3 regions of the Pseudomonas acericola genome follow, and region 2 is predicted to be linked to each of the others. Evidence: riboswitches for the same ligand, from Rfam matches in the RefSeq annotation. Region 2 holds a riboswitch; each other region holds the start of a gene.
The links. Region 2 has a riboswitch for cobalamin ahead of ACU688_RS04235 (ABC transporter substrate-binding protein). Riboswitches for the same ligand answer to the same signal wherever they lie in the genome.
Positions count from the first base shown of each region.

Region 1 (6,019 bases), 270 kb from region 2:
TGATCTGCTTTTCTTCAGTACAGCTGGCCGTGGTCGCGTAAGCCATGCCGGTATCTACTTGGGCGATAACCAGTTTATCCACTCCAGCAGCCGTCGCAGTGGTGGTGTTCGAGTCGATAACCTGGGCGACAGCTACTGGAGCAAAACCTTCATCGAAGCCAAGCGCGCACTCGCCATGGCCCCGACCACGGTTACCGCTAGCAAGTAAACTTAAAGTGATACTTGAAGTTTGACGTGTAAGCGCTAGAATCCCTGGACATTGTTGTAAACCGTACGCGCGAGCTTTGCTTGCGCGTTCTGGTTTTCAGCGTTCGGCAGCGAAAGCCGCATCCAGACCAGGATTGTTCTGCACATGTCGACCTCGGCCCGCCTGATCCTTATTGTCTGCGCCGCGCTGCTCAGCGCCTGCGCCAGCCGTCCACCGCCTGCACCCGTAGCGGTGAAGCCCAAGCCGGTGTTCAACTACGCCACCCAGAATTTCTCGCCAGCAGCCGAAGACGTGCTCTTTCGCGCGCTGGGCCTGGTCGGCACGCCTTATCGTTGGGGCGGCAACACGCCGGATTCGGGCTTTGATTGCAGCGGCCTGATCGGCTTTGTGTTTCGTGACGCCGCCGGCATCTCCTTGCCGCGTACCACCCGTGAGCTGATCGTGATGCGTGCGCAGGATGTCAGTGAGCAGAACCTGCAAACCGGTGATCTGTTGTTCTTCGCCACGGGCGGTGGTTCGCAGGTTAGCCATGCGGGCATCTATGTGGGCGAGGGCCGCTTCGTACACGCGCCGCAAACCGGCGGTACGGTGAAGCTGGACACCTTGTCCAAGGCGTATTGGCAGAATGCTTACCTGAGTGCGAAGCGCGTGTTGCCAGGGAATCTGGCACGCAATCCTTAGTTTCGAACAACGATCCAACTGTGGGAGCGGGCTTGCCCGCGATTGCGGAGTGTCAGTCATACATCAGCTGACTGACACTCCCTCATCGCGGGCAAGCCCGCTCCCACATGGGTTTTGTGGTGGTCTGAAGCCTACTTACTTGGCCGCCGACACCCGCCACACCTTATTCCCCACATCATCAGCCACCAACAAATCCCCCTGCTGATCAACCACCACGCCCACCGGCCGGCCCATGGCTTTCTCGTCCTTATCGAGGAACCCGGTCAGCACATCCACCGGCTGCCCCTTGGGCTGGCCAGCCTCGAACGGTACGAAGATCACCTTGTAGCCACTGTGAGGCTTGCGGTTCCACGAGCCATGCTGGCCGATGAATGCGCCACTGGTGAAAGGCGCAGGCAATTTGCTGCCCTCGGCAAACGTCAGTCCCAGTGAAGCGGTATGCGGGCCCACGGCGTAGTCTGGCGCAATCGCCTTGGCCACCAGGTCGAGGTTTTGCGGATTGACCCGCACATCCACATGCTGCCCGTAGTAGCTGAACGGCCAGCCATAGAAGGCGCCATCCTGCACCGAGGTGATGTAGTCCGGCACCAGGTCGCTGCCGATTTCATCGCGTTCGTTCACCGCCGTCCACAGCTTGCCGCTCTGTGGTTCCCAGGCCATGCCGTTGGGGTTGCGCAGGCCTGAGGCGAAGATGCGGTGCTGGCCGCTGGCGCGGTCCACTTCCCAGATCGCCGCCCGACCTTCTTCTGCCTGCAGGCCGTTTTCACCGACGTTGCTGTTGGAGCCAACGCTCACGTACAGCTTGCTGCCGTCCTTGCTCGCCACCACGTTTTTGGTCCAATGGTGGTTGATACTGCCACCGGGTAGGTCGACGACCTTGGTGCCGGCTTCCTTGATCGTGGTTTCACCCGGTTGGTAAGGGAAGCGCAGCAGCTTGTCCGAGTCCGCCACATACAGGTCATTGCCCACCAGCGCCATGCCGAACGGCGAGTTGAGGTTGGCCAGAAATACCGTGCGAGTCTCGGCGATGCCGTCGTGGTCGTCATCGCGCAGCAGGGTGATGCGGTTCGGGCTAGGCACGCCAGCACCTGCTCGCCCCATAACCTTTTCCATTACCCAGCCACGAATACCCGATGAATCATCTGGCTTGGGCGGCGCATTGGTTTCTGCCACCAGCACGTCGCCATTGGGCAGTACGTACAGCCAGCGCGGGTGGTCCAGGCCCTCGGCAAACGCCGCCACCTGGGTGCCCGCAGCGGCAGTTGGTTTCGCGCCCTCAGGCCAGCCGATGGCGGGCGCGATGTTGACCGTGGGGATCAGGGTCTTGTTCGGCTCCGGGAGCTTGGGGGAGGGGCCGGTGCCGTCAGACACTTGCAGGGTCGAACTTTCTCCGCAGGCGACGAGGGCGCCTGCGCACATGATCAGTAGGGCAAGTCGGGTCTTGTGCATGGTTTTCTCCTGGATACCTGTAAGGGTAGAGGCGCGCGGCGGTCCGATGGTTCAAGTGCGCAGCCGGCTTTAATTGACGCTCCACCCCCAACCCTCTACCCTTCGCGACTTGTTCCAGGTGCTCTGTGACCCACGGGTCGACCGAGTGAAACAGGGAAGCCGGTGAGCGAGCGCACTTGTACACAGTGCTGCCGCAATTCCGGCGCTGCCCCCGCAACGGTAAATGAGTCAAGACGCTGCTTTTGCCACTGTATCGCCCGGCGATATGGGAAGGCGCAGCGTTGGCCTGCCTCTCAAAAGAGCGCGCCATTCATGAGCCCGGAGACCGGCCTGAAACATCCAACAGCATCACGGTGGGCGATGCTTGGCTGTCTGTTTTTTCTTTTTCCTGCCCGCCGTTTTTGTCCAGCCCCAACGGAGAGCTGCCATGACCGATTCCCCCGACCGCGACGAACGCCACCTGGCGCGCATGCTGCGCAAAAAAGCCGTGATCGACGAGCGCATCGCCAATTCCCCCAACGAGTGCGGCCTGCTGCTGGTGCTGACCGGCAACGGCAAAGGCAAAAGCAGCTCCGCATTCGGCATGCTGGCCCGGGCCATGGGCCACGGTATGCAGTGCGGCGTGGTGCAGTTCATCAAGGGGCGTAACAGCACGGGCGAAGAGCTGTTCTTCCGCCGTTTCCCCGAGCAAGTGCGTTTCCACGTCATGGGTGAAGGCTTTACCTGGGAAACCCAGGACCGCCAGCGCGACATCGCCGCTGCCGAAGCCGCGTGGGAAGTTTCCCGCGAACTGCTGCAAGACCCGTCCATCGGCCTTGTCGTCCTCGACGAACTGAACATCGCCCTCAAGCACGGCTACCTCGACCTCGACCAAGTGCTCAGCGACCTGCAAGCGCGCCCGCCGATGCAGCACGTGGTGGTCACCGGCCGTGGCGCCAAGCCTGAATTGATCGAAATGGGCGACACCGTCACCGAAATGGGCATGCTCAAGCACGCATTCCAGGCCGGCATCAAGGCACAGAAGGGCGTCGAACTTTGAATCAGCCCCGTCATTGCCCGGCCGTATTGATCGCCGCACCGGCGTCCGGCCAGGGCAAAACCACCGTCACCGCTGCGCTCGCTCGTTTGCACCGCAACCTGGGGCGCAAGGTGCGCGTGTTCAAATGCGGGCCGGACTTTCTTGACCCGATGATCCACGAGCGCGCCAGCGGTGCGCCGGTGTATCAATTGGACATGTGGATGGTGGGCGAGCAGGAAAGTCGCCGCCTGTTGTGGGAAGCCGCCGGCGAGGCCGACCTGATCCTTATCGAAGGCGTCATGGGCCTGTTCGACGGCACCCCGTCCAGCGCTGACCTGGCGCGCCACTTCGGCGTGCCGGTCCTCGGCGTGATCGACGGCACCGCCATGGCCCAGACGTTTGGCGCGTTGGCCCTGGGCTTGGCGCGCTATCAGCCGGACCTGCCGTTCGCCGGCGTGCTGGCCAACCGCGTCGGCACCCTGCGCCATGCGCAACTGCTCGAAGGCAGCCTCACCGAAGGCCTGCGCTGGTACGGCGCCTTGTCCCGTGAGACGGGCATCGAATTACCGAGCCGTCACCTGGGCCTGGTGCAAGCCAGCGAACTGAACGACCTCGACGTGCGCCTCGACGCCGCCGCCCAAGCCTTGGGCAGCAGTTGCGAAGTCGCCTTGCCGCCGCCGGTGACCTTCGCCGCGCCCGCAGTCATCGCCGCCGAGCCGTTGCTCGACGGTGTGCGCATCGCCGTGGCCCGCGACGAAGCCTTCGCCTTTACCTACGGCGCCAGCCTCGACCTGTTGCGGGCGATGGGCGCCGAGTTGCACTTCTTCTCGCCGATCCATGATCGTGAATTGCCTGACGCCGACAGTCTCTATCTGCCCGGCGGCTACCCGGAATTGCATCACCAGGCGTTGTCGGAAAACACCGCGATGCTCGACGCGATCCGGGCCCATCACGCCGCCGGCAAACCGTTGCTCGCCGAGTGCGGCGGCATGTTGTACCTGCTGGACTCGCTCACCGATGTCGCCGGCCAGCGTGCCGAGTTGCTCGGCCTGCTGCCGGGCGACGCCGTGATGCAGAAGAAGCTGGCCGCGCTGGCCCTGCAAAATGTCGAGTTACCGGAAGGCGTGCTGCGTGGGCATACCTATCATCACTCCCTGACCAGCACAGACTGCACGCCGATTGCCCGTGGCGTGAGCCCCAATGGCGGGCGTGGGGCCGAGGCGGTTTACCGACAGGGGCGGATGACGGCTTCCTACGTGCACTTTTACTTTCCGTCGAATCCGGCGGCGGTGGCGGCACTGTTTGCGCCAGAGCGGGAGACCGCCATCGCAGGCAAGCCAGCTCCCACATCGACCGCGTCCACCGATCCAAATGAGAGAGGCAAGCCAGCTCCCATCTCGACAGTGTTCACCGATCCAAATGTGGGAGCGGGCTTGCCCGCGATAGGGCCATGACCGACAACGCCTTCCCCCAAGCCGACCGCGACGCCGTCTACCGCGCCATCGCCGAACGCCGCGACATGCGCCACTTCACCGGCGGCACCGTGGCCCCCGAATTGCTCCACCGCCTGCTCCAGGCCGCCCACCAGGCGCCGAGTGTCGGCCTGATGCAACCTTGGCGCTTCATCCGCATCAGCGACCGTCAACTGCGTGGGCAAATTCAGCAACTGGTGGAAGAAGAACGGATCCGCACCGCCGAAGCCTTGGGCGAACGCTCCGACGACTTCATGAAGCTCAAGGTCGAAGGCATTCACGACTGCGCCGAGGTACTGGTGGCGGCCTTGATGGATGATCGCGAACGCCACATCTTCGGCCGCCGCACCTTGCCGGAGATGGACATGGCCTCGTTGTCCTGCGCGATCCAGAACCTGTGGCTGGCCGCCCGCGTCGAAGGCCTGGGCATGGGCTGGGTCTCGCTGTTCGAGCCCCAGGCCCTGGCCGATCTGCTGGGCTTGCCCTCCGGCGCGAAACCCTTGGCCGTGCTGTGCCTGGGGCCGGTGGCCGAGTTCTATCCGGCACCGATGTTGCAACTCGAAGGCTGGACCGAACCCCGGCCGCTGAGTGACATGTTGTATGAAAATATGTGGGGAGTGAGTCAATGAGTGTGGCCTTGCTGTGTGTCGCCGCCGTTGCGCTGGATGCGCTGGTGGGTGAGCCCAAGCGCTGGCATCCGCTGGTGGCGTTTGGCAATTTCGCCGGGCGCATCGAGCAACGTTTCAACACCGGTGGCCGTGGCTGGCGCAGCCATGGCGTGACCGCGTGGTTTATCGCCGTGGTGCCGCTGACCTTGCTCGCCACCGCGTTGTCGTGGGCGCCTTACATCGGCTGGGTCCTGGAGATCCTGGCGCTGTACTGCGCCCTCGGCATGCGCAGCCTTGGCGAACACGTAATCCCGGTGGCCCAGGCCCTGCGTAGCGACGACCTGGACGAAGCGCGCCAGCGCGTGAGTTACCTGGTGAGCCGCCAGACCAGCGAGCTGGACCGCACCGAAGTCGCCCGCGCCGCCACTGAATCGGTGCTGGAGAACGGCAGCGATGCAGTGTTCGCCGCGCTGTTCTGGTTTGTGGTGGCCGGCGTGCCGGGCGTGGTGCTTTATCGCCTGAGCAACACCCTGGATGCCATGTGGGGCTATCGCAACGAACGCTTCGAGCGTTTCGGCTGGGC
Region 1 covers NZ_JBRFJB010000001.1:654,387-660,405, forward strand. The annotation lists gene ACU688_RS03020 (C40 family peptidase) at 1-208, shown strand, start outside; gene ACU688_RS03025 (C40 family peptidase) at 353-889, shown strand; gene ACU688_RS03030 (PQQ-dependent sugar dehydrogenase) at 1,025-2,338, opposite strand; cobalamin riboswitch at 2,438-2,686, shown strand; gene cobO (cob(I)yrinic acid a,c-diamide adenosyltransferase) at 2,766-3,377, shown strand; gene ACU688_RS03040 (cobyrinic acid a,c-diamide synthase CobB) at 3,374-4,810, shown strand; gene bluB (5,6-dimethylbenzimidazole synthase) at 4,807-5,457, shown strand; gene cbiB (adenosylcobinamide-phosphate synthase CbiB) at 5,454-6,019, shown strand, end outside.
Region 1: it holds a riboswitch for cobalamin, as region 2 does, so the genes downstream of both, cobO (cob(I)yrinic acid a,c-diamide adenosyltransferase) here and ACU688_RS04235 (ABC transporter substrate-binding protein) in region 2, are expected to answer to the same signal.

Region 2 (6,019 bases):
CAATGCCGAGGGTTTCCCCCTGCGCGACGTCCAGATGAATATCGCGCAGCAACTCGGCGTCACGCACCTTGAAGCCCAAGCCATTGCAGCTGAGCACGCTCATCGTGCGTTCCTCCGCCCGATCAAAATCAGCGCAAACACCGGCGCACCGACCAACGCGGTGACCACACCGACCGGAATCACCTGGCCCTTGATCAAGCTGCGCGACAGCACATCCGCCGCGATCAAAAACAGCGCACCGCCCAGCGCACTGGCCGGCAGCAAGCGCGAATGCCCGGTGCCCAGCAACAGGCGCACGGCGTGGGGAATCACCAGCCCGACAAAGCCGATGGAGCCGACAATCGACACCATCACCGCCGTCACCAGCGCCGCGCAGCCCACCAGCACAAACTGCACGCGCCGCACCGGGATGCCGAGGGACGCCGCCGAGTCGCTGCCAAAGGTGAACGCATCCAGCGCACGACGGTGCCACAGGCACACCGCCAAACCCACGAGCGCCACCGGCACCGCCAGCCATACCGACGGCCAGCGCACGCCGCTGAGGTTGCCCAGCAACCAGAACATGATGCCGCGCGCCTGTTCGGAGCTGGCGGATTTGGTGATAAGGAACGCAGTCAGCGCGTTGAACAGCTGCGAACCGGCAATGCCGGCGAGGATGATCTGCCCGGTGCCGCTGGACGAACCGCTGGCCCGCGCGAGCAGAATCACCAAGGCAAACGCGGCCATGGCACCGACAAATGCGCCGGCCGACAACGAAATCAAGCCACCGCCCACGCCGATCAATGCGACCAATACCGCACCGGTCGAGGCGCCGGCGCTAATGCCCAGCAGGTACGGGTCGGCCAAGGGGTTGCGCAGCAGCGACTGCAAGATCACCCCGCAGGTCGCCAGCCCGGCACCGCACGCGGCGGCGACGAGGGCGCGGGTCAGGCGGTAGTTCCACACCACGCCTTCATCGATGGGGTCCAGCACGTAGCCGGCGCCCCACAGTTTATTGGCCAGCACCTGCAGCACGACCTGCGGCGAGATGGCGGTTTCGCCGATGGCCACGCCGGCGAGCACGGCGAGCAACAGCAGGGCCAGGGCGATCAGAGGACGGATCATTGCGGCAAGTCGTAGCCGTCGATGGCCGTGGCCAGTTGTTCAAGGCCATCGAACATGCGGATGCTGGCCTGCAACGCCAGGGCGTCGAGGATGATGATCCGGTTGTTTTTCACCGCGTCCATATTGCGCGTGACCGGGTCGCTGCGCAGGAAGGCGAGTTTCTTTTCATGGTCGTCGGCGGGGTAGCGGCGGCGGTCCATGCGGGCGATGACGAGGAAGGTCGGGTTGGCCTTGGCGATGGTTTCCCAGCCGACGGCGGGCCATTCTTCGTCGGACTGCACCACGTTGTGCAAACCGAGGGTTTGCAGCATGAATTCGGGGATGCCCTTGTGGCCGGCCACGTAGGGGTCGCTGGCCATCTCGGCGCTGGAGAACCACACCAGCGCGCTGGCCTGCTTGAGGCCTTTGCTCTGCACGGTGGCAACGGACTTGGCCAGGCGTGTCTTCAGCTCGTCGTTCAGCTGTTGGCCGCGATCCTGTACGTCGAAAATCGCCGCCAACTGGCTGATGCTTTTATAAATAGTGTCGATACGGAACGGCTCCAGCCGCGTACCGTCGGCGCCCACCAGGTTGTCTTTGCCTTCGCAGTCGGAAGGCAGCAGGTAGGTGGGGATTTTCAGCTCATGGAATTGCTCGCGGGTGCCCACCACGCCTTGCGCACCGACCACCCATTCCAGTTCGGCGGCCACCAGTTGCGGGCGCTTGGCGATCACTGCTTCGAAGCTCGGCTCGTTATTGGCCAGGCGCTCGATGCCGTCGTTCAGCGTCTTGAACTGCGGCAGTACATTGTTGAACCACAGCGACGTGCCGACTACTTTCTCGCCCACGCCCAAGGCGTAGAGCATCTCGGTGGCGGCCTGGCCGATGGTCACGCTGCGCGCGGGGGCTTGTTGGAAGGTGAGGGTGCTGCCGCAGTTTTCCAGCGTCAGCGGGTAGTGGGTCGGCGCGCCGTGGGCCAGGGCACAGAAACCCAGGCCGGTGAGCAGGGCGGTAACGCGTGGCAGCATGGGGCAATCTCCGTTGGGACCGTACAGTGGACTGGGGAGGTACGGTAGTGGAAATACACCCACGAACACGGCCGCCGGGCCGCGCAAGGATGTCCTTCCCGGACACCCCGCCGGTTGGTGATAACGCTGGGCCGGCAGGTCTCCTGACTTGTGCGTCGTCGCCTCGCTCCGGCCTTCCCGGACAGTGTCCAGTGGCAGTGGGGAGCAGGCTCGGCACCTACAGTTGCGGGGGCAGTTCCGATTGGCGCGATGGGTCGCGCTTGGGATTCCCTGTTAGTCCCCTTCGGGAACCGGCGCGCCATGGTAGTCGATCGGGCTGCGAAGGGGGAGTTGCGATGGGTAAATCACAGAACAAATGCGATGCCTGTGGGAGCTGGCTTATGTGGGAGCTCCCACACAAGCCAGTTTCCAGATTTGAGCAAGGTCGCCTGGGTTATTTGCGATCCAGCCACACGGTCTGCGCATTGCAGAACTCGCGCACGCCGAAGTGCGACAGCTCGCGGCCAAAGCCACTCTTCTTGATCCCGCCAAACGCGACCCGTGGATCAGAGACGCTGAACGAATTGACGAAGATCCCACCGGTTTCCAGCCTGTTGGCGATATCGCGGGCTTTCGCCGCATCGGTGGTGAAGATGCTTGCGGTCAGGCCGAACTCGCTGTCATTCGCCAGTTCCACGGCGTGGTCGGCGTCGCGGGCGGTGATGATCGAGGCGACGGGGCCGAACAGTTCCTGTTTGAACGAGGTCATCTGGTCGGTGACGTTGGCCAGTACGGTGGGCTCATAGTAGTTGCCTGCGCCTGCGACTTTGTTGCCGCCCAGCAGCAGGGTCGCGCCTTCTTCCAGGGTGGCCTGGACCTGGCCGTGCAGCTCGTCGCGCAGGTCGAAGCGGGCCATCGGGCCGATGTAGGTAGCGGTCGACGTCGGGTCGCCCATGACCAAGGCACGGCTGGCTTCCAAGAACTTGGTGGTGAACGCGTCCACCACTCCGTCCTCGATAATCAGGCGCTTGGCGGCGGCGCAGACTTGGCCGCTGTTTTGGAAGCGGCCGATCAACGCGGCTTGTACAGCGGCGTCGAGGTCGGCGTCGTTGAGCACGATGAACGGGTCGGAGCCGCCCAGTTCCAGCACGCATTTTTTCAGCGCCGCGCCGGCCTGGGAGCCGATGGCGATACCGGCGCGCACACTGCCGGTGAGGGTGACGGCGGCGATGCGTGGGTCGGCAATGGCTTTGGATACGCCGTCCGGGGTCACGTTGAGCACTTCGAACAGGCCGTCAGTGAAGCCGGCCTTTTTGAACGCCTGCTGGATAAGGTAGGCGCTGCCCATCACGTTCGGTGCGTGTTTGAGCACGTAGGTGTTGCCGGCGAGCATCGTCGGCACGGCGCCGCGCAGCACTTGCCAGACCGGGAAGTTCCACGGCATCACGGCGAGGATCGGGCCCAACGGGCGGTATTCGATCTGGGCGCTGCCGTTGTCCACCAGGGTCGGTTCCGGTGCGAGCATGGCCGGGCCTTGGGCCGCGTACCATTCGCTGAGCTGGGCGCATTTTTCGATTTCGGCACGGGCTTGGGCGATGGGTTTGCCCATTTCCAGGGTGATCATCTGCGCCATGTCTTCGGCTTGTTCACGCAGAGCGGCGGCCAGGGCCAGCAACAGCTCGGCGCGCTGGCTGACCGGCTGGCGGCGCCAGGTGCGGAAGGCGGCGGTGGCACGGTCGAGGGCGGCGTCCAGTTGCGCTTCGGACTCGTACGGGTAGCTGCCGACTGTTTCGCCGTTGGCCGGGTTGATCGAGAGGGCGTGGGTGGTCGCGTTCATGGCGCCGTCCTGCTGAATGAGTAAGTGGGGTTCAGCCTACGGGGCTAGATCTTTTCTGGAAACTGAATAATATTAAGCAATACATTCTCAAAAAGAGAATGATGACTATGCGATCGTTCCCACGCTCCGCGTGGAAACGCCTCCTGTGACGCTCCGCGTCACGCTGTGGGACGCAGAGCGCCCCGGGCTGCATTCCCACGCAGAGCGTGGGAACGATCATGGAGAATGACTTGGACCTGGTGCAGCTGGAAATCTTCAAGGCCGTTGCCGAGCAAGGCAGCATAAGCGCCGCCGCGCAGTTGATTCATCGGGTGCCGTCGAACCTGACTACCCGCATCAAGCAACTGGAGCAGGACCTGGGCGTGGAGTTGTTTATCCGCGAGAAGAGCCGCCTGCGTCTGTCGCCGGCGGGCTGGAACTTCCTCGGCTATGCGCGGCGCATCCTCGACCTGGTGCAGGAAGCCCGCGCGACGGTGGCGGGGGAGGAGCCCCAGGGCGCGTTTGCCCTCGGCTCACTGGAAAGCACGGCAGCGGTGCGCATCCCGGCGCTGCTGGCGGCGTATAACCAGAAACACACCAAAGTCGAACTGGACCTGAGCACCGGGCCGTCGGGCACGATGATCGAAGGCGTGCTGTCGGGGCGCCTGGCGGCGGCGTTTGTCGATGGGCCGGTGTTGCACGCAACGCTGGAAGGCGTGGCGGTGTTTGAAGAAGAGATGGTGGTGATCGCGCCGTTGCATCACGCGCCGATCACCCGGGGGCAGGATGTGAATGGCGAGAATATCTACACCTTTCGCTCGAATTGCTCCTACCGGCACCACTTTGAACGCTGGTTCTCCCAGGATGGCGCGGTGCCGGGCAAGATCTTCGAGATCGAGTCGTACCACGGCATGCTCGCCTGCGTCAGCGCCGGCGCCGGCTTGGCCCTGATGCCGCGCAGCATGCTGGAAAGCATGCCGGGGTTTGCGGCGGTGAGCGTGTGGCCGTTGATGGACAGCTTTCGGGTGTTGCACACCTGGCTGATCTGGCGGCGGGGCACGGTGTCGCAGAGTCTGAACAGCTTCGTAAAACTGCTGGAAGAACGCGTTCTAGAGCCAACATAGATCAAGTGTGGGAGCTGGCTTGCCTGCGATGGCATCAACTGGGTGGACCTGATGTACCGAGTCGCCTGCATCGCAGGCAAGCCAGCTCCCACACAAGCCAGCTCCCACACAAGCCAGCTCCCACACAAGCCAGCTCCCACAATTTGATCGGTGCTAGCCGCCGAATTGCAGGGTGCCCATCGCCAGCTTGGTCATCAGCGTTGTCGCACCCAGTTGCACCAGCCACAACGCCAGTCCACCGAGGAACACACCCAGCGCCACCTGCAACACCAGGCTCTTCTGCCGCTTGGCTTGCGGCGCACGTGGGGCGTAATCATGCAACTCATCGCGGTCGGCACGCAGGTCCAGGTCGTCGTTTCTCATAAGGCTCTCACTGCAAAGGGGCGGGCAAGGTTCAGTCTAGGGGCTGGCCACGAAAAAGGGGAAGCCATTGGCTTCCCCTTCTGTGCAACGGTTACCGGCTTACAGCACCTGAACGATTGCCTTTGTGACCGCGTCGATGTTCGACTGGTTCAACGCCGCGACACAGATACGGCCAGTGTCGAGGGCGTAGATGCCGAACTCGTTGCGCAGGCGGGTGACTTGCTCAACGCTCAGGCCGGAGTAGGAGAACATCCCACGCTGGCGACCGACAAAGCTGAAATCGTGGCCCGGAGCGGCCTTGGCCAGTTCAGCGACCATCTGCTCACGCATGCCACGGATGCGCAGGCGCATTTCAGCCAGTTCCGCTTCCCACTGGGCGCGCAGGTCAGGGCTGTTCAGCACCGCTGCAACAATCGCCGCGCCGTGAGTCGGCGGGTTGGAGTAGTTGGTGCGGATCACGCGTTTGACCTGGGACAGGATGCGCGCGCTTTCTTCCTTGGACTCGCCAACGATGGACAGCGCGCCGACGCGTTCGCCGTACAGCGAGAACGACTTGGAGAACGAGCTGGATACAAAGAAGGTCAGGCCCGATTCAGCAAACAGGCGCACAGCGGCGGCGTCTTCGT
Region 2 covers NZ_JBRFJB010000001.1:924,397-930,415, forward strand. The annotation lists gene ACU688_RS04225 (ABC transporter ATP-binding protein) at 1-103, opposite strand, end outside; gene ACU688_RS04230 (FecCD family ABC transporter permease) at 100-1,104, opposite strand; gene ACU688_RS04235 (ABC transporter substrate-binding protein) at 1,101-2,111, opposite strand; cobalamin riboswitch at 2,228-2,421, opposite strand; gene ACU688_RS04240 (aldehyde dehydrogenase family protein) at 2,545-3,927, opposite strand; gene ptrR (putrescine utilization regulator PtrR) at 4,158-5,030, shown strand; gene ACU688_RS04250 (hypothetical protein) at 5,184-5,393, opposite strand; gene ACU688_RS04255 (amino acid aminotransferase) at 5,493-6,019, opposite strand, start outside.

Region 3 (6,019 bases), on a different contig from region 2:
GCGCGGGTCAAGTAGCTGCGCTTCGTAATATTCGTCGGCCAACAGCTCCAGGTCGCGCAATGGCCCGTAGGTTTCGGCGCGGGTCAGCGGCGGCATCAGGTGGTCGATGATCACCGCCTGGGTGCGCCGCTTGGCCTGGGCGCCCTCGCCCGGATCGTTGACGATAAACGGGTAGATATTCGGCAATGGTCCCAGTAGCGCGTCGGGCCAGCAGTGTTGCGACAGGCCAACGCCCTTGCCCGGCAGCCATTCCAGGTTGCCATGCTTGCCGACGTGGATCACGCCGTGGGCGCCGTAGGTGTGGCGCAGCCAGAAATAGAACGCCAGGTAGCCGTGGGGCGGCACTAGATCCGGGTCGTGATACACCGCGCTGGCGTCCACCTGGTAACCCCGCGCCGGCTGGATGCCGACGAAGGTCAGGCCCAGGCGCAGGCCGGCGATCATCATGCGGCCGTCGCGGCACATCGGATCGTTATGGGGCGTGCCCCAGCGCTCGATAACCGCTTGGCGGTTGGCTTCGGGCAAGCGCTTGAACATCGCCTCGTAGTCTTCCAGGCCCAAGCTTTGGTGGCATGGGCGCAGGTCGAGGCTGTCGAGGTCGTTGGTCACGCCGCCGAGCAAGTCATGGATCAGCGCCGTGCCGCTCTGCGGCAAGTCGGCAGGCAGCGGATACCCTTCGGCTTGCAGGGCGCGCAGGATATTCAACGCCGCTGCCGGTGTGTCCAGGCCAACACCGTTGCCGATCCGGCCATCGCGGGTCGGGTAGTTGGCGAGGATCAGCGCGATGCGTTTTTTGCGATTGGGCACCCGCGCCAATTCGACCCAACGCCGCGCCAGCTCGGCGACAAAATCCATGCGCTCGGGCGCGGCGCGATAACACACCACATCCGACTGGCTGCGCTCACTGCGCCAGGCCAGGTCCTTGAAACTGATCGGCCGGCTGATAATGCGCCCGTCCAGCTCGGGCAAGGCGATATGCATCGCCAAGTCGCGCGGGCCGAGGCCTTGCTCGCTGGCTTGCCAGCCCGGTTCGTTGTCTTGGGCGCAAATCGCCTGGATCACCGGGATATTGCGGCGAAACGGCCGTAAATGCGGTGCTTCAGGGCTGGATTGGGCAAAACCGGTGGTGTTCAGGATCACCGCCGCGCCCACTTCATCCAGCAGGTCCTCGACCACCGTCAGGCAGCCAGGCTCTTTCAAACTGGCCACCGCCATCGGCAACGGGTTAAGGCCCGCCGCCTGCAAGCGTTGGCAGAACACATCGATAAACCCGGTATTGGCGGCCTGCAAATGGGAGCGGTAGAACAGCACCGCCGCCACCGGCCATTCGGCGTGCCAGTCCGCCTGCCAGTCACTCAGGCGAGCGTTGGCGTTATGCGGGTGATAAATCGCCGTGCGCGGCAAAGTTTGCGGCTCGGCCCAGGCGTAGTCGCGCGCCAGGTAAGTACTGGCCAAGCAGCGATAGAAATCCAGCGCATTGCCCAAGCCGCCCTGGCGCAGGAAGTGCCACAGGCGGTCGCGCTCTTGCGCACCCACGGTGCTCAGCCCGCTGAGTTCCGGGTCCGGGCGATCATCCCCCGGCACCAAAATCAGCTGCACGCCGCGCTCGGCCAATTCCACCAGCCGCTCGATACCGTAACGCCAATAACCGATGCCACCATGCAGCGAGATCAGGATGACCTTGGCATGACGCAGCACTTCATCAACGTATAAGTCGACCGAAGCGTGGTTCTGCACCTGCATCGGGTTGGCCAGGCGCAGGCTCGGGTAGTCGTCGGGCAACTGCTGGGCCGCCTCGGCCAGCAGCGCCAGGCTGGAATCACCGCTGCACAGGATCACCAGTTCAGCAGGGGTTTGGCCAAGGTCGGCAATATTGTCGTCCGAGACGAAACCACCGGGCTGGGTCCTGAGCAGGTGCATGGGTTAAACGCTGAGGGCGGCGCGCAATTGCGCTTCGAGGCCCGCTGCGTCGAGGTCTTGACCGATCAGCACCAGGCGGGTGATGCGTGCTTCTTCAGCGCCCCAAGCGCGGTCGAAATGCTTGTCGAAACGCGTGCCCACGCCCTGGATCAGCAGGCGCATCGGCTTGTTCGGGATCGCCGCGAAACCTTTGACACGCAGGATGCCGTGTTGCACCACCAGTTGGGTCAGGGCGTCGAGCAGCAGCGCTTCGTCGGCTTGCGGCAGATCGATGGAGATCGAATCGAAGGCGTCGTGATCGTGATCGTCTTCACCTTCGTGGTGGTGATCGTGATGGCTGTGGCGGCCGTCGATATGCTCCTCGGAGCCGGCGCCCAGACCGATCAGCACGTCCAACGGCAGGCGACCGCTGCTGGCTTCGATGATCTTGACCGCTGGCGGCAGTTCTTCGGCCACTTCCAGGCGCACGCGGGCCAGGTCTTCGGCGCTGATCAGGTCGGATTTGTTGAGGATCACCAGGTCGGCGCTGGCCAGTTGGTCGGCGAACAGCTCGTGCAGTGGCGATTCGTGGTCCAGGTTCGGGTCGAGTTTGCGCTGGGCATCCACTTGATCCGGGAACGCGGCGAAAGTGCCGGCGGCCACGGCCGGGCTGTCGACCACGGTGATCACTGCGTCAACGGTGCAGGCGCTTCGGATTTCCGGCCACTGGAAGGCTTGTACCAGCGGCTTTGGCAGGGCCAGGCCGGAGGTTTCGATGAGGATGTGGTCGAGGTCGCCACGACGGGCGACCAATTCGCGCATCACCGGGAAGAATTCTTCCTGCACGGTGCAGCACAGGCAGCCGTTGGCCAGCTCATACACGCGGCCGTTGGCTTCTTCCTCGGTACAACCGATGGAGCACTGCTTGAGGATTTCACCGTCAATGCCCAACTCGCCGAACTCGTTTACGATCACCGCAATACGGCGGCCCTGAGCGTTGTCGAGCATATGGCGCAGCAAGGTGGTTTTGCCCGAGCCGAGAAAGCCGGTAACGATGGTGACGGGGAGTTTGGCCAGTGTTTTCATCGGATGCCCTTGGGGGCGGGCATACGGGACGATAGGCCCTGCGACGGCGCGCAGCAGCGGTTTTCGTCACCGGATCACCCCGCCCGGTTGAATTGAAAAATCGGTTGCGAGGCAGGTCTCCTGGCTTGGGGCTTGCAGGTCTTGCGACCGGCGCTGATTGCGCCTTCCCGCCGGTTTGGCAGTGGCGTGGCAGTCAGATGAACCCTTTACAGTTGCGGGGGCAGCCGCGGCTTGGACCGCGTTCCCTTCTTAGCTTCGGCCTGGGCTGAAGAACCTCGAGGGTGCAAGGCTACGCAGTGCTTGGGGGATGGTCAATGATGGGCTGGGTCTGGTTTGGTTTGGTTTGGTTTGGTTTGTGTACATATCCGTTGCTGCGGTAACGGCCACTTAGGGTTCCGCCCTTACGGCGGGTCACTTTTGGAAAAGAGCCCCAAAAGTAACCAAAAGGGCTCTTGCCCCAACACTCGGCACCTCGCCTAGGCTCGGTGTGCCCAAGATCAAAAACACAGCGAGGCGGCCTAGTAGCCGACCTGATCGTTGAAGCGTGCGCGTTTCCCTGTGGGAGCTGGCTTGCCTGCGATGGCATCAACTCGGTTTGCCTGATGTACCGAGGTGTCTGCATCGCAGGCAAGCCAGCTCCCACATTTTTAACCGAGATCGACAGGACAAATACCGGTCGGCTCTAAGGCCGCCGCGCTCTTGCTTTTGATCTCACTTGCCCCGTCAAACACGCTGGCCGAACGCAGGCTTGAATCCGTGGGCAACCCGGCAGGACGCCGGGTTAGCCGTCCTGGGCCAGGGATGGCCCATGACGGCGGCCCACGGATTCAAGCCTTCGTTCGGGCACACCGAGCCTAGGCGAGGTGCCGAGTGTTGGGGCAAGAGCCCTTTGGTTACTTTGGGGCTTTTCCAAAGTGACCCGCCGTAAGGGCGGAACCCTAAGTGGCCGCAACCTAAATAACGGATATGTACACCACCACCACCACCACCACCACCACCAAAAACCACCAAAAACCGCCAAAACCCACATCCCAATTGACTCCCCTCCCACCCCCATGCTCTCCTACACATCTTGTTTCGGGTGCCCTGCAAAGGGTGAAACGGGAAACCGGTGCGTCATAGCGATATGACCAGTCCGGTGCTGCCCCCGCAACGGTAAGCGAGCGAAACGTCATATCCACTGTGCCAGACAGCATGGGAAGGCGACGTTTTCAGGCATTGAGCCCCTCGCAAGCCCGGAGACCGGCCCGAAAAAATCAGATAACAAACCCGCGGTGGGCGGGCGCTGTTCAGAACCCTGCGTGCCTGGCTCGCGGGGTTTTCATGCGCTCGCTTCACCCTGACACCTGAAAGGGACGCGCCATGTCGATCATCAGCAGCACCTCGCACTCCGCCAGCAGCACCTCTACCTTGAGCCAACGCCTGACCGCCGCCATCGGTGCGTCGATCCTCGGCGCGTGCCTGGTGTATTTCGCCGGTTTCTCCCATATCGAGGCCGTGCACAACGCCGCCCATGATACCCGCCACAGCGCCGCGTTCCCGTGCCACTGAGACCTGCCGACATGATCAAGCGTATTGCGCAAACCGCAGGTTTCACCGGCTTGCTGGCCGCCCTGCTGCTGACCCTGCTGCAAAGCTTCTGGGTCGCCCCGCTGATTTTGCAGGCGGAAACCTTTGAAAAAGCCCCGGCCGCCACCGAAGTGGTGCATGAGCACGCCGCTGGTGCCGCCGCCCACACCCATGACGCCGAAGCCTGGGAGCCGGAAGACGGCTGGCAGCGCGTGCTGTCCACCACCGGTGGCAACCTGGTGGTGGCCGTCGGTTTTGCACTGATGCTGGCCGGCCTGTACACCCTGCGTGCACCGACTCGCACCGCCCAAGGGCTGCTGTGGGGTTTGGCCGGTTACGCAACCTTTGTGCTGGCACCCACCCTGGGCCTGCCACCTGAGTTGCCAGGCACGGCTGCCGCCGACCTCGCACTGCGCCAGACCTGGTGGATCGGTACCGCAGCGTCCACCGCGGCCGGTATCGCGCTGATTGTATTCGGGCGCAACTGGCTGCTTAAAGCGCTGGGCGCAGCGATCCTGGTAGTGCCCCATGTAATTGGCGCACCGCAACCGGAAGTGCATTCGATGCTCGCACCCGAAGCCCTTGAAGCACAGTTCAAGATCGCTTCGCAGCTGACCAACGTCGTCTTCTGGCTGGCGTTGGGCCTGATCAGCGCCTGGTTGTTCCGCCGCAACCGTGACGATCAATACTCGGCATGACCCTGGTGGTCGGCCTGGGTTGCCAGCGGGGTTGTGAGGTTCACACCCTGCTGGGCCTGCTTGAATCCGCCCTCGCCGAGGGCGGTATCGAGCGTCACCGCATCACCGCGTTGGCGAGTATCGACCGCAAAAGCGATGAACCCGGATTGCTGGCCCTGGCCGCGCAGTTGAATCTGCCACTCCATTGCTTCAACGCTATGCAGTTGGCGGCGTATGCCGACCGCCTGAGCCACAAATCCGCGATCGCCTTCGCCCATACCGGCTGTTACGGGATTGCCGAAAGCGCTGCGCTGGCCGTGGCGGAACACCTCGCCGGCAGCCCTGCCCGCCTACTGATCACCCGTAAAAAAACCGCCCAGGCCACCTTTGCCTTGGCGTGCGCCGACTAAAAACCCGATAATCGGCCTTCTCGATCATGAGCAATCTTCATGCTCGCCCGTTTTTCAACAGGAATTCTCCATGACCGTCTACTTCATCGGCGCCGGCCCCGGCGACCCGGAATTGATCACCGTCAAAGGCCAGCGGCTGATCCGCAGTTGCCCGGTGATTATCTATGCCGGCTCGCTGGTGCCTGCGGCGGTACTGGAAGGCCATCAGGCAGAAACCCTGGTCAACAGCGCCGAACTGCACCTGGAACAGATCATCGATTTGATCAAGGCGGCCCATGCAAACGGCCAGGATGTGGCGCGCGTGCATTCCGGTGATCCGAGCCTGTACGGGGCGATTGGCGAGCAGATCCGCCATTTGCGCCAGCTGGGCATCCCGTT
Region 3 covers NZ_JBRFJB010000009.1:5,959-11,977, forward strand. The annotation lists gene cobN (cobaltochelatase subunit CobN) at 1-1,920, opposite strand, end outside; gene cobW (cobalamin biosynthesis protein CobW) at 1,924-2,985, opposite strand; cobalamin riboswitch at 3,079-3,278, opposite strand; cobalamin riboswitch at 4,048-4,250, shown strand; gene ACU688_RS24450 (CbtB domain-containing protein) at 4,348-4,536, shown strand; gene ACU688_RS24455 (CbtA family protein) at 4,548-5,252, shown strand; gene ACU688_RS24460 (cobalamin biosynthesis protein) at 5,249-5,641, shown strand; gene cobM (precorrin-4 C(11)-methyltransferase) at 5,712-6,019, shown strand, end outside.
Region 3: it holds a riboswitch for cobalamin, as region 2 does, so the genes downstream of both, ACU688_RS24450 (CbtB domain-containing protein) here and ACU688_RS04235 (ABC transporter substrate-binding protein) in region 2, are expected to answer to the same signal.